DNA from 3 places in the Bradyrhizobium sp. CCBAU 21365 genome. Region 1 is predicted to be linked to each of the others. Evidence: riboswitches for the same ligand, from Rfam matches in the RefSeq annotation. Region 1 holds a riboswitch; each other region holds the start of a gene.
What was found. A riboswitch is a leader RNA that binds a small molecule or an ion and turns the genes downstream of it on or off. The one in region 1 is predicted to bind glycine.
Positions count from the first base shown of each region.

Region 2: it holds a riboswitch for glycine, as region 1 does, so the genes downstream of both, gcvT (glycine cleavage system aminomethyltransferase GcvT) here and XI02_RS28030 (D-amino acid dehydrogenase) in region 1, are expected to answer to the same signal.
Region 3: it holds a riboswitch for glycine, as region 1 does, so the genes downstream of both, XI02_RS34445 (D-amino acid dehydrogenase) here and XI02_RS28030 (D-amino acid dehydrogenase) in region 1, are expected to answer to the same signal.

Region 1 covers NZ_CP030036.1:5,955,431-5,959,597, reverse strand. The annotation lists gene XI02_RS28035 (ABC transporter permease) at 1-689, opposite strand, end outside; gene XI02_RS28030 (D-amino acid dehydrogenase) at 850-2,208, opposite strand; glycine riboswitch at 2,275-2,389, opposite strand; glycine riboswitch at 2,393-2,499, opposite strand; gene XI02_RS28025 (M20/M25/M40 family metallo-hydrolase) at 2,591-3,721, opposite strand; gene XI02_RS28020 (ABC transporter substrate-binding protein) at 3,987-4,167, shown strand, end outside.
Region 2 covers NZ_CP030036.1:6,117,470-6,121,636, forward strand. The annotation lists gene alaS (alanine--tRNA ligase) at 1-2,162, opposite strand, end outside; glycine riboswitch at 2,365-2,453, shown strand; gene gcvT (glycine cleavage system aminomethyltransferase GcvT) at 2,595-3,740, shown strand; gene gcvH (glycine cleavage system protein GcvH) at 3,761-4,126, shown strand; gene gcvP (aminomethyl-transferring glycine dehydrogenase) at 4,149-4,167, shown strand, end outside.
Region 3 covers NZ_CP030036.1:7,336,153-7,340,319, forward strand. The annotation lists gene XI02_RS34435 (M20 family metallopeptidase) at 1-539, shown strand, start outside; gene XI02_RS34440 (alpha/beta fold hydrolase) at 536-1,402, shown strand; gene XI02_RS34445 (D-amino acid dehydrogenase) at 1,437-2,666, opposite strand; glycine riboswitch at 2,811-2,907, opposite strand; gene XI02_RS34450 (CoxG family protein) at 3,069-3,518, shown strand; gene XI02_RS34455 (flavin reductase family protein) at 3,666-4,167, shown strand, end outside.

The DNA of each region.
Region 1 (4,167 bases):
TGGCGCAGCAGCACGCCGGTCTCGCCGATGCCCTTGGCCCGCGCGGTGCGCACGTAATCCTCTCCGAGCACGTCGAGCATCGAGGCCCGCGTCATGCGCGCGATCAGCGCGACGTAGATGAAGGAGAGGGTGCAGGTCGGCAGGATGATGCGCTCGAAGAACGGGCCGAAGCCGGCCGAGATGCTCTTGAAGCCCTGTACTGGAACCCAGCGCAGATCGATCGCAAAGATCTGGATCAGCACATAGCCGATCACGAATACCGGCACCGAGAAGCCGAGCACCGACAGTCCCATCACGAAGCGGTCGATCCAGGTGCCGTGTTTCCACGCCGCGATCACGCCGAGCGGCACCGCCACCAGGATCGAGAGGATGATGGTGGCCAGCGCGACCGAGATCGACGGCTCGAGACGCGGGCCGATCATCTCGAGGATCGGCTTGTTCGAGATCAGGGAGACGCCGAGGTCGCCGTGCAGCAACTTGGCGACCCAGGTATAGAACTGGATGTAGATCGGCTCGTTCAGACCAAGCGAGGTCCTGATACGTTCGAGCTGTTCGGGCGTCGCGTTGTCGCCGGCGAGGATGGCGGCCGGGTCGCCCGGCGTCAGCCGCAGCAACAGGAACACGAACAGAGCCACCACGCCCATCACGGGAATGGCGGCGAGGATGCGGCGAAGCAGATATCCGAGCAAATTTGATCCGTTGGGTTGTGGTCGATGAAGTCCCCGGCGGGACCGTTGCACACCAGACCGTAGCACAGATGGTAGCAGACTCACGGTAGAACTTGAGCAAGTCCCATGCCATCGGTGCTGCGGATTTTGCGGTGCAGCTAATCAGTCCTGTGGGCCGCGATTATTCCTCCGGTGAAGTTCGAAGCAGTCCACTGGAAGGTGGATTGATTTCAGTTTTGCGCGCGTTGGCAGGCACGTCGAGCCCGGCACCGAACGACGGCGCCATCGGCGGCGTGTCGAGGTCGCGCCAATCGTCGATAGCCTGGGCCACCATCTGCGCCGTCGCCGCCGACAGCGTCCAGCCGAGATGACCGTGGCCCGTGTTGTAGAACACGCCCGGAATCCGTCCGGCGCGAACCACCGGCATCATGTTCGGCATCATCGGGCGCAGGCCCGCCCAGGGCACGACTTTCGACGTATCGATCTTTGGGAAATGATGCCGCACCCAGTCCACCAGCGGTTGAATGCGGTCGGCGCGAATGTCGCGGTTGAAGCCGTTGAACTCGGCGGTGCCGGCGACGCGGAAGCGGTCGGCGCCGAGCCGGCTGGTGACGATCTTCGCAGCTTCATCGAGCAGGCTGACTGTTGGGGCCGCGTTCCGGCTTTGCGGCGCATCGAGCTGCACCGTGATCGAATAGCCCTTCACCGGATAGACATTGACGCGGTCGTTGAGCAGGCTGGCGAAGTGGCGGCTCGCCACGCCTGCGCAAATCACGATCCCGTCCGCTTGCAATTGATGCCGCGTCGCGACCGCAGCTTCATGTGAAGCAGCTTCGTTCCAGCCGATGCGGAAGCCGTCATCGCCGCGTGCGATCGTGTCGACGTCGGCTTCATGGACGAAGCTCGCGCCACGGCGGACGCAGGCGTCGGCGAGGCCGCGGGTGAACTTGTGGATATCGCCGGTTGCGTCCGACGGCGTGAAGAAGCCGCCATAGCAGGCCGTCTGCAGCGCGGGTTCGATGACGCGGATTTCGTCCGATGTCACCGGCCGGCGGTCGAGCCCGCCCTGCTGCAGCAGCGTGTTGACCTTGAGGCCCGCCTCGAACCCGGCCTTGTCGTGATAGACGTGCAGGATGCCGCGGCGTTCGAGATCGAAGGCGATGTTCTCGCGCTGTGCGATCGAGAACAGGTGCTTGCGCGCTTCGATTGCGAGCCGCGTGGTCTCGATGGTGTTGCTGCGATAGCGGGTGATGTGGCCTACGAACTCGCCGATCCAGGAGTATTTGTGCCAGCTCGGCTTCGGGTTCATCAGCAGCGGCGCGTCGCTTCTGAGCATCCAGCGCAGACCCTTGAGGATGGTCGCAGCACTGTTCCAGACCTCGGCATTGCTGGCGGAAAGCTGTCCGCCATTGGCGAACGAGGTTTCCATCGCGGCGTAGCGATGCCTGTCGAGGACAGTCACCTTGTAGCCGCGTTCAAGCAGGGCATAGGCCGTCGTTACGCCGGTGATGCCGGCGCCGATAATCGCGATATGTGGCATGATGGTCTTCAGGCTCCCGTGGGTTAGAGTCGCCGAACCACCGGTGAAACCGGCATTCGGCGCCCCATCTGTCACGGTACCTGAGAGCTTGATCCGCATCGGGCCGGGGCCGGAAGCGAACTATCCCCTTCGGTGGACGTCACGGCCCTTGATGTGCGGCCATGTTCGTCTCTCTCCAGATCGTCCTGACGATACAGTCCTTTTGCCTGAGAGTTTCCGGGGCGGTTGCTCCGTCGGCGCCGAAGGCAACAACACGAATGTTGTCGCTTCGATCTCTCCCGCATCGTCGCGTTGGACGGCCGGACCGTAGGCGAAGCCTTAAAAATGGACAAGGCTAAATTTCGATCCGGCAGTGCCAACGTGTTGTGCAGTGCAGTCGATGTCAGTCCAGCGTCGCCAGCAGTGCCGCCATCAGGCGGCCGCGTTCGGCGAGGCTGTCGACCTCGATGTGCTCGTTGAGCGTATGTGCATCGGCGCCGCGAACGCCGAGGCCGTCGAGCGTGGGGATGCCCATCGCGCCGGTGAAGTTGCCGTCCGAGCCGCCGCCGGCGCTGCCGTGCGGCAGATCGAGACCCATCGCTGCCGCAAGGCCTTTTGCCTTTTCATAGAGCGCCATGGTGCCCGCATCGGGCTCCCACACCGGGCGCGTGACGCCGCGCGTCACCTTGAAGGTCACGTCGTTGGCGGTGCCCGACAATGCCAGCATGCGCTCGACGCCACGGTCGAGATCGGCCTGGCGCTTGGCCATGCTGAGCGCTTCGCCGGTGCAGGTCGTCGCGACGCAATTGACCCACTGGCCGCCATGCACGATGCCGACCGAGAAGGTGCAGTCCTCGGTGGTCATGCCGTCGATGGCGATGATCTGCCGCGCCATCTCGCGGATCGCGGAGCGGCCGGAAGACAGCGTTGCGCCGGCATGGCTGGGCTTGCCGGTGGCTTCCAGATTGAAGCGCGCGATCGCATAGCGGCCGGTGACGACGCCGTTGTTCGGACGGCCGGGCTCCGGCACCAGCACGTACTTGTTGCGCGCGGCTTCCGCCTCGATGATGTCACGCGTCGACGGCGTGCCGACCTCTTCGTCGGGGGTGAACAGCACGGTGATCGGCAGCGGAGTCGTAAAGGAGGCGCGCGCCAATTGCCTGATCGCCTCGATCGACAGGTAGTTGCCGCCCTTCATGTCGAAGATGCCCGGCCCGAAGCACTTGTTGCCTTCGCGCCGCCACTTCAGCTTCTCGATGGTGCCGACGGGGTGAACGGTGTCCAGATGGCCGGCGATCAGGATGCCGGGCTGGCCTTGTTTCGGATGGGGGAAACGGGCGCGGACGCAGCCCGCGAAGCCCTGGCGTCCGGCGATGCGCTCGATCGTCGCACCCATGATCGCCATCTCGCGGGCGGCGAGATCGAGCATGCGTTCGACCGCGGCGGCGTCCCAGGTCGGGCTTTCGCATTCCACCCAGCTGCGCAGGCCCTGCAGCATCGTTTCGGAATCAAAGGGGAGATTGGCGGGGTTCATCGTTGTTCTCTCTTGTTGTTCTGACGGCGCCGGCATCGCGCGCGCGTTACGAAAATCTCAGCCGACGATTTTGTAAAGCCAAAATCTGGCGCGCGGCCTCATTCGTTTGTGTACGTCCGATGCGACCTGAAACCGATTGACGCGCTTGGCGCTTGGTGCAAGTCTCGATTTCACAAGCCATACAGCATGTTAGTTCGCCTAAATAACGAACCACATGCATAACGAATAAGCCGGCTTTGACCAGTTACACGTCAGGAGAGATTGCATGTTCCCTATCTCGCGTTGGAAACACCGCACGCTAGCGGCCGCGTTGACGGCGCTCGCGCTGTCGTTCGCGCCGCAGGAATTGTCATTCGCGCCGCCGGCGATGGCCGCGGGCAAGACCATCACCGCGGTGATGCACTCGGATCTGCGCGTCATCGATCCGATCATGACCACGGCCTACA
Region 2 (4,167 bases), 160 kb from region 1:
GTGTCGTTGGCATGCTTGCGCGCGTGATGTCCGGTCAGCGCCTCGATGCGGCGCACGCCGGACGCGACCGCGCCCTCGCTGGTCACCGAGATCATGCCGATGTCGCCGGTGCGGCGGACATGGGTGCCGCCGCAGAGCTCGACCGACCAGCCAAGCGCGTTCTGGCCGTGATCGCGGGCACCCTTGCCCATCGACACGACGCGAACCTCATCGCCGTACTTCTCGCCGAACAGCGCGCGGGCGCCGGCCTCACGGGCATCGTCGACGCCCATGACCCGGGTCGTGACCTCGTCATTCTCCAGCACGACATCGTTGGCGATGTCCTCGATCCGGGCTAGTTCTTCCGGTGTGATCTGCTTCGGATGCACGAAGTCGAAGCGCAGCCGGTCCGGCGTGACCAGCGAGCCGCGCTGGGCGATGTGATCGCCGAGGACCTGGCGCAGCGCCTCGTGCAACAGATGCGTCGCCGAATGGTTGGCGCGGATCGATGAGCGCCTGCTGTGATCGACCTCGAGCTGCAGTGCGGTGCCGACGCCGAGCGTGCCCTGCTCCACCGTGCCAAGATGCACGAACAGATCGCCGGCCTTCTTCTGCGTGTCGGAGACGCGGAACTTGACGCCCTCGCCGGTCAGCACGCCGGTATCGCCGACCTGGCCGCCGGACTCGCCGTAGAACGGGGTCTGGTTCAGCACGATCGCGCCGCTCTCGCCGGCGTTCAGGCTCTCGACCTCGGCGCCGTCCTTGATCAGCGCCGTCACCGCGCCTTCCGCGCTCTCGGTCTCGTAGCCGAGGAATTCGGTCGCGCCGAGCTTCTCGCGCAGCGGGAACCAGATCGCCTCGCTCGCCGCCTCGCCCGAACCTGCCCAGGAGGCGCGCGCCTTCACGCGCTGCCGCTCCATCGCGTCGGTGAACGACGCCTGGTCGACGCTGATGCCGCGCGACTTCAGCGCGTCCTGCGTCAGATCGAGCGGGAAGCCGTAGGTGTCGTACAGCGTGAACGCGGTGTCGCCGTCGAACATGTCGCCCTTCTTGAGGCCGGCGCTCTTCTCGTCGAGGATCGACAGGCCGCGCGCCAGCGTCTTGCGGAAGCGCGTCTCCTCCAGCCGCAGCGTCTCCTCGATCAGCTTCTCGGCGCGGACCAGATCCGGATAGGCCTGGCCCATCTCGCGGACCAGCGCCCAGACCAGGCGATGCATCAGCGGCTCGCTCGCGCCCAAGAGCTGCGCATGGCGCATCGCACGGCGCATGATCCGGCGCAGCACGTAGCCGCGGCCCTCGTTCGACGGCAGCACGCCGTCGGTGATCAGGAACGCCGACGAGCGCAGATGATCCGCAATCACGCGGTACGAGGCCAGGTTCTGCTCGCTCGGCCCGTGGCCGAGGGCCGACGCCGCCGCATCGATCAGGTTACGGAACAGATCGGTCTCGAACACGCTCTCGACGCCCTGCAGGATGCAGGCCATGCGCTCCAGCCCCATGCCGGTGTCGATCGAGGGACGCGGCAGCGCCACGCGCTCCTCCTTCGTCACCTGCTCGTACTGCATGAACACGAGGTTCCAGAATTCGAGGAAGCGATCGCCATCCTCCTCCGGGCTGCCCGGAGGGCCGCCCCAGATGTGCTCGCCACGGTCGATGAAGATCTCGGAGCACGGACCGCACGGGCCGGTGTCGCCCATCGCCCAGAAATTGTCCGAGGTCGGGATGCGGATGATGCGGTCGTCCGAGAAGCCCGCGATCTTCTTCCAGTAGCCGGCCGCCTCGTCGTCGGTGTGGTAGACGGTGACCAGCAGCTTGTCCTTCTTCAGCCCGAAATCCTTGGTGATTAGATTCCAGGCGAGCTCGATCGCGCGCTCCTTGAAGTAATCGCCGAACGAGAAGTTGCCGAGCATCTCGAAGAAGGTGAGATGGCGCGCGGTGTAGCCGACATTGTCGAGGTCGTTATGCTTGCCGCCGGCGCGCACGCACTTCTGCGACGTCGTGGCGCGCTGATAGGAGCGCTTCTCGACGCCGGTGAAGACGTTCTTGAACTGCACCATGCCGGCATTGGTGAACATCAAGGTCGGGTCGTTGCGCGGAACCAGCGGCGACGAGGCCACGATCTCGTGCCCGTTCTCCTTGAAGAAGTTCAGAAATGTCGACCTGATGTCGTTGACGCTGCTCATGTTCATCCAATCGGAAAAAGGGGCCGGCCAGCCGCAAAAAGGCGTCATTTTCCGGCCGAACGCTTTTAGACATTGCCAGCTGCGGTGTCCAGAAACTGTGCAGGCGGATCATGGGCTTGCCGCGGCAGCACAAAGCCCATTGGATAGTTGCTGCAGCTGCGTTGACAGTCTTGGTGGCGCCGTGTTTTCTACCTACCTATACCTAGTCACGTCGGGAGAGACCGGCCTTACCGCCGGCGCCGAAGGAGCAACCGCCCCGGAAACTCTCAGGCAAAAGGACCGCGTGACGTCTGACATCTGGAAAGAGACGCTGGGGTTCGCCCCGATGCGTCCGCCGACGGGATAATACTCTCAGGCACAGCGACAGATGGGGCTTTCTGCAGGTTTCTCAAGGGGAAATAGGTCCCCGACGGGAACCGCGAGGGCCCTGTGATGCTTGCAAGCGAAACTTCCCCGCTGAAACAGACCCCGCTGCACGCGCTGCACCTTGCGCGCGGCGCCAAGATGGTGCCGTTCGCCGGCTACGACATGCCGGTGCAATATGCGGCCGGCGTGTTGAAGGAGCATCTGCACACCCGCAAGGAAGCCGGCCTGTTCGACGTGTCGCACATGGGCCAGCTGGTGCTGAAGGCCAAATCCGGCAAGGTCGCCGACGCGGCGCTCGCGCTGGAGAAACTGGTGCCGCAGGACATCGTTGGCATCGCGCCGGGACGGCAGCGCTACGCTCAGTTCACCAACAACGAGGGCGGCCTGCTCGACGACCTGATGGTGGCGAATTTCGGCGATCACCTGTTCCTGGTGGTCAACGCCGCCTGCAAGGAAGAGGACGAGGCGCATCTGCGCGCGCATCTCTCCGATAGCTGCGAGATCGTGGCGCTGGCCGACCGCGCGCTGATCGCGCTGCAGGGGCCGAAAGCCGAATCGGCGCTGGCGAAACTTTGTCCAGATGTCAGTTCGATGAAATTCATGGACGCCGGTCCGCGCCGCGTCGCCGACATCGACTGCTTCGTCTCGCGCTCCGGCTATACCGGCGAGGACGGCTTCGAGATCTCGGTGCCCGCGGACAAGGCGGAAGCCCTGGTCACCGCGCTGCTCGACAATCCCGACGTGTTGCCGATCGGCCTCGGCGCGCGCGACAGCCTGCGGCTCGAAGCCGGGCTGTGCCTCTATGGCCATGACATCGACACCACGACGACGCCGGTCGAAGGCGCGCTGGAATGGTCGGTGCAGAAGGTTCGCCGCAGCGGCGGCGCCCGCGCCGGCGGCTTCCCGGGCGCCGACAAGATTCTCGCGCAATTCGCAGATGGCGCCGGGCGCCGGCGGGTCGGCCTGAAGCCCGACGGCCGCGCCCCGGTGCGCGAAGGCGCGGCATTGTTCGCCGATGCCGCCTCGACCGAGCAGATCGGCAAGGTGACCTCGGGCGGCTTCGGCCCGAGCCTCAATGCGCCGGTCGCGATGGGCTATCTGCCTACCGCCCTTTCCACGGCCGGCACCACCGTTTTCGCCGAAGTGCGAGGCCAGCGGCTGCCCCTGAAGGTCGCGGCAACGCCCTTCGTCCCCAATACCTACAAACGCTAAACGCCAAAGGATCGATCCCCATGACGACGCTGTACACGTCCGACCACGAATGGCTCCGCATCGAGGGCGACGTCGCCACGATCGGCATCACCGACTATGCGCAGTCGCAGCTCGGCGACGTCGTGTTCGTCGAACTGCCCAAGGTCGGCCGCAGCCTGAAGAAGGCCGAGGCCGCCGCGGTCGTCGAATCCGTCAAGGCCGCCTCCGACGTCTACGCGCCGATCACCGGCGAGGTGGTCGAGGTCAACGACGCGCTCGCCGCCGAGCCCGCGCTGGTCAATTCGGACGCAGGCGGCAAGGCCTGGTTCTTCAAGATGAAGATTGCCGACAAGGGCGAGCTCGGCGGCCTGATGGATGAGGCCGCCTACGCCGCGCACACCGCCTAAAGGATCACCCCGAGGATCACCCATGAACGCGCCCTTCAAGC
Region 3 (4,167 bases), 1.4 Mb from region 1:
CAAAAAAGTATGCTCGAGGCACCATTGTCCCGCAAGGTGGTCTCGCATCAATCAGTAGCGGGAGTACGTTTACCCCAATCGTATCGACCGGATGCGTCGAGCTCCTGGTGGATCTCCGGCCGCCGCCCGAGCTGTCGCCCTCGCAGGTGCATCGTGACCTTCGTAACTGTCTTGATGAAATTACGCGTGACCACCCGGATATCTCGACTGATCTTGAGCTCGTCCTAGCAATGCCCGGCGCGGCAACGCCAAAGGAAAATTGGATCGTTCAATCCATGATCCGAGCTTGGGAAACGATCGAACAGCAGCCTCATCAAGATCCACAAAATTTCAGTGGCTACACCGACGCCTCCGCAATCCGCCAATGGGGTATCCCCACTGCACGGCTCGGTGTACCACCTCGCGCGCGAACGGCAAATCCACAAGACACGATGCCAATGAACCGATTCCACGTCGACGACGCCCAACGTCTCATCAATGTCATTATTAGATCAGCAATCGACACGTGCTCGCGCAGCTTTGAGGAGACCTGCCAATGACGATGCAGATAACTCCCCTGGAGTCCGCAGAGACCAGCAGATACGTGTCGATCGACGGTCGCCGCGTGCACTACAATGCGCTCGAACATGCTGGATCGGCGAACACTCCGGTTATCTTTACTCACGGCGGCGGCCCCGGGGCCACAAGCTGGAACAATTTCTTGTACAACGCCCGTGAGTTTTCAGGTCGATACAACTGCTATTTTTACGATCTGCCTGGCTTTGGTGCGTCAGAATCTGTCCCGATCAGCGGGCCAGTTCATTCATGGTACGCCGAGCAGTTTCTCAAATTCATGGACGCCCTCAAGATAGATCGCGCCCATCTAGTTAACCAATCGTACGGCGGAGCAATGGCAATAAAAGTGGCGGCCTCCGCGCCGACGCGGGTTGACCATTTGGTCATTACTGGATCTCGGCCCATTATTGGAGGGCTAACCGCTCCAGCTTCTGCCCTTAGAGGCAAGAAGGCTCTCCAGCGCTATTATGCCGCTGCCGAAGGACCGACGATGGACCAAATGCGTTCACTCCTGGCGGATCTCGAATTTTACGATCCGGATAGGATCACCGACCTAAACGTGAAGTTGCGGTTTGAGATGAGTATTACGCCCAACGTTCGAGAATTCATTTCCCAGCCGACCAAGCGAGGCCAGCCAGAGAGCCTCTTTGAGGATTTCCGAAAAGTGACGGCTCGCACTCTCATCGTCCACGGTCTTCACGACGCCTTCGGCGGTGTTGACGTTCCGCTCACGATGGTAAACCAGTTCGCCGACGCGAGATTGCATTTAGTAGGGCATGCAGGGCACCACGTGCAAACGGAGTGCCCTGCCGAGTACAATGCGGTAGTTCTCGGCTTTTTGTCCTAACGAACAGCCCAGACGACTACGGCAATATCAAGAATCAAGATCGTTTCAGGGCGGCCTCAACAGTCTCCGCAACAATGCCAGCCGTTGCTGCGGAGAGCGTCCAACCCAAATGACCGTGACCAGTATTGTAGAAGACGCGTGGTCGATGCCCTGCGCCGACACGCGGCAGCATACTTGGCGTCATCGGTCGGAGACCTGACCAGGGGACCACTTCGGCTGTTGAAACTTCAGGAAATAACTTACGCGTCCAGTCAACAAGGGGGCGTACGCGATCGGCCCTGATATCACGGTTAAAGCCATTGAATTCGGCTGTACCCGCCACCCGAAATCGATCAACGCCCAATCGGCTCGTTACAATCTTCGCATCGTCATCTAGCAGACTCACCCAGGGAGCTGCGTTCTGGCTCTGTTGGTCATCCAAATTCACCGTGATCGAATATCCCTTCACGGGATAGATATTGATGCGATCACCCATGCTTGAGGCAATCTTCCTGCTCATCACACCAGCACAAACGACAACTGCATCCGCGTTGATCCTTTCGACTTCCCCGTGCACATTCAGCCAACTCAGGTCGATGCCGGTCGCCGATGTCGCGATTTTTTGCACGGACGATTCATAAAAGAAGCGAGCTCCACGTCGCACGCAAACCATCGCAAGCGCACGTGTGAATTTGTGTATATCGCCGGTTGCATCCGATGGGGTAAAAAAACCACCATAAATGTTGCCGCGGACCGCCGGCTCAATATCGCTGATCTCCTCGACCGTGACGGCACGCCGATCCAATCCTCCTGCGGTGAGTAGTTTGTTCACTTTTCTCGCATGCTCGAAGCTCTTGCGGCTCCAATAGAGGTGCAGAATACCCTTCTTCTCCAAATCAAACGACAATCCCTCTCGTTCGGCGATAGCGAACAGTGCACGCCGGGCTTCCAAAGCCAACTGTACGGTGGAGATTGTGTTGCGCCGGTAGTAGGGAATTTGAGCAATAAACTCTGCAAGCCAAGACATTTTGTGCCAACTCGGCTTGAGATTGAGCAGAAGAGGCGCATCCTTTCGTAGGATCCATTTCATCCCCTTTATTAGGGTCGATTGATGGTTCCATACCTCTGCGTTGCTCACCGAAAGCTGCCCGCCGTTTGCAAACGAAGTCTCCATGCCGGCGTATCGCTCTCGCTCAAAGATCGTGACTGCGTACCCCTTCTCCAAAAGTGAATAGGCCGTTGTAACGCCGGTTATGCCCGCGCCTATGACTAGAACATGTGCCATTTGTTTCAGCTCGCAACTTGGTTGAATGGATCGGAACAGCCGATCATGTGACCCCATCTGTTGCGGTACCTGAGAGTTTCGCCGCGCCAATTTGCGCACAGCTGGCCCCTTCGGTGGACGCTTTGAGCGCCTCTCTCCAGATCGTCGAGCCTGGCGGTCCGGTTTGCCTGAGAGTTTCCGGGGTGGTTGCTCCGTCGGCGCCGACACTCAATGAGTTATCGGACTCTCCCGCAAGGCCTTTGGATGACGTGTCTAAGTTCGCACAACTCTACCCGCGGCGCACCGAACTTAACGCGGCTGTTCGCACTTCGAACGTCGCGGGCATGCGCATGGACTCCGCTAAGGTTGGCCTTAATTTCCGTGATCGCTTAATCGCAAAACCCAGACAGAAAGTAGCTTGCAATGATCTTGAATGGTGACGTCGCGCTGAACGCATCACGACAAGCGATTTGGAAAATGCTTCTCGATCCGAATGTCCTTAAGGCCTGCATTCCCGGTTGTGAGGAATTGGTGAAGCTCGATGACTGCAATTTTGAAGCGACTGCGAAAGTCAAAGTTGGTCCGGTTGCAGCGCGATTCAAAGGCAAAGTTACTTTGGAAGATCTGGACGAGCCGAACGGATGCAAGATTGTAGGCCGAGGAGAAGGGGGCATCGCGGGTTTCGCGAAAGGTAGCGCGACAGTAACGTTAGCGGACATAGATAGCGGTACACTATTGACCTATCACGTCGATGCGCAGATCGGCGGCAAGCTTGCTCAACTCGGACAACGACTTATTTCCAGCGCTGCTAAAACAATAGCTGATGCATTCTTTGCAAAGCTCGCAGCTCTTTCTCAGCTGGAGGTTCACTAGCAGGCCGCTCGGATTGTTAACGACGGAGGCGGCCATCTAACGATGTTCGGTGTTAGAACAGCGTCGAATGTCTTCTGGAATACTGCTTCCGATCGCTCTCTACTAAAGCCTACGGCTCGCGTCGAGCCATTGGTTTGGGAGAGTAGTTTGGCTCAGTTCAATGTCCGCAGTTTGACTCCTCATGATCGTTACAATTTAATAACTGGTACAGTTGGCCCGCGCCCCATTGCATTGATCACGACCATCAATGAATCTGGAGGCGTAAACGCGGCCCCCTTCAGCTTCTTTAACGTACTTGGTGCCGACCCACCGATCGTCGCGTTCACGCCCGGCTTTTATTACACTATGCCACCACGGTTGAAGGATACCGGCGTCAACGTGCTCGCTAACAACGAGTTCGTCGTGAATATGGTGACGGAGGAGCTGACGACGGCGATGAACATCGCCGGCGCCGACTTTCCTGAGATGCATAGCGAGATAGAAGCGATGGGAGTTACGCTTTCAACCTCGCGGCAGATTAAGCCCCCCAGGATTTTGGAATCGCCAGTGAACTTAGAGTGCGTCTTGGTTCGAACGGTCGAAATCGGCCAAAACCAGGTACTGTTTGGTGAAGTCATCGAAATTCATATCAGGGATGACCTGATCGATC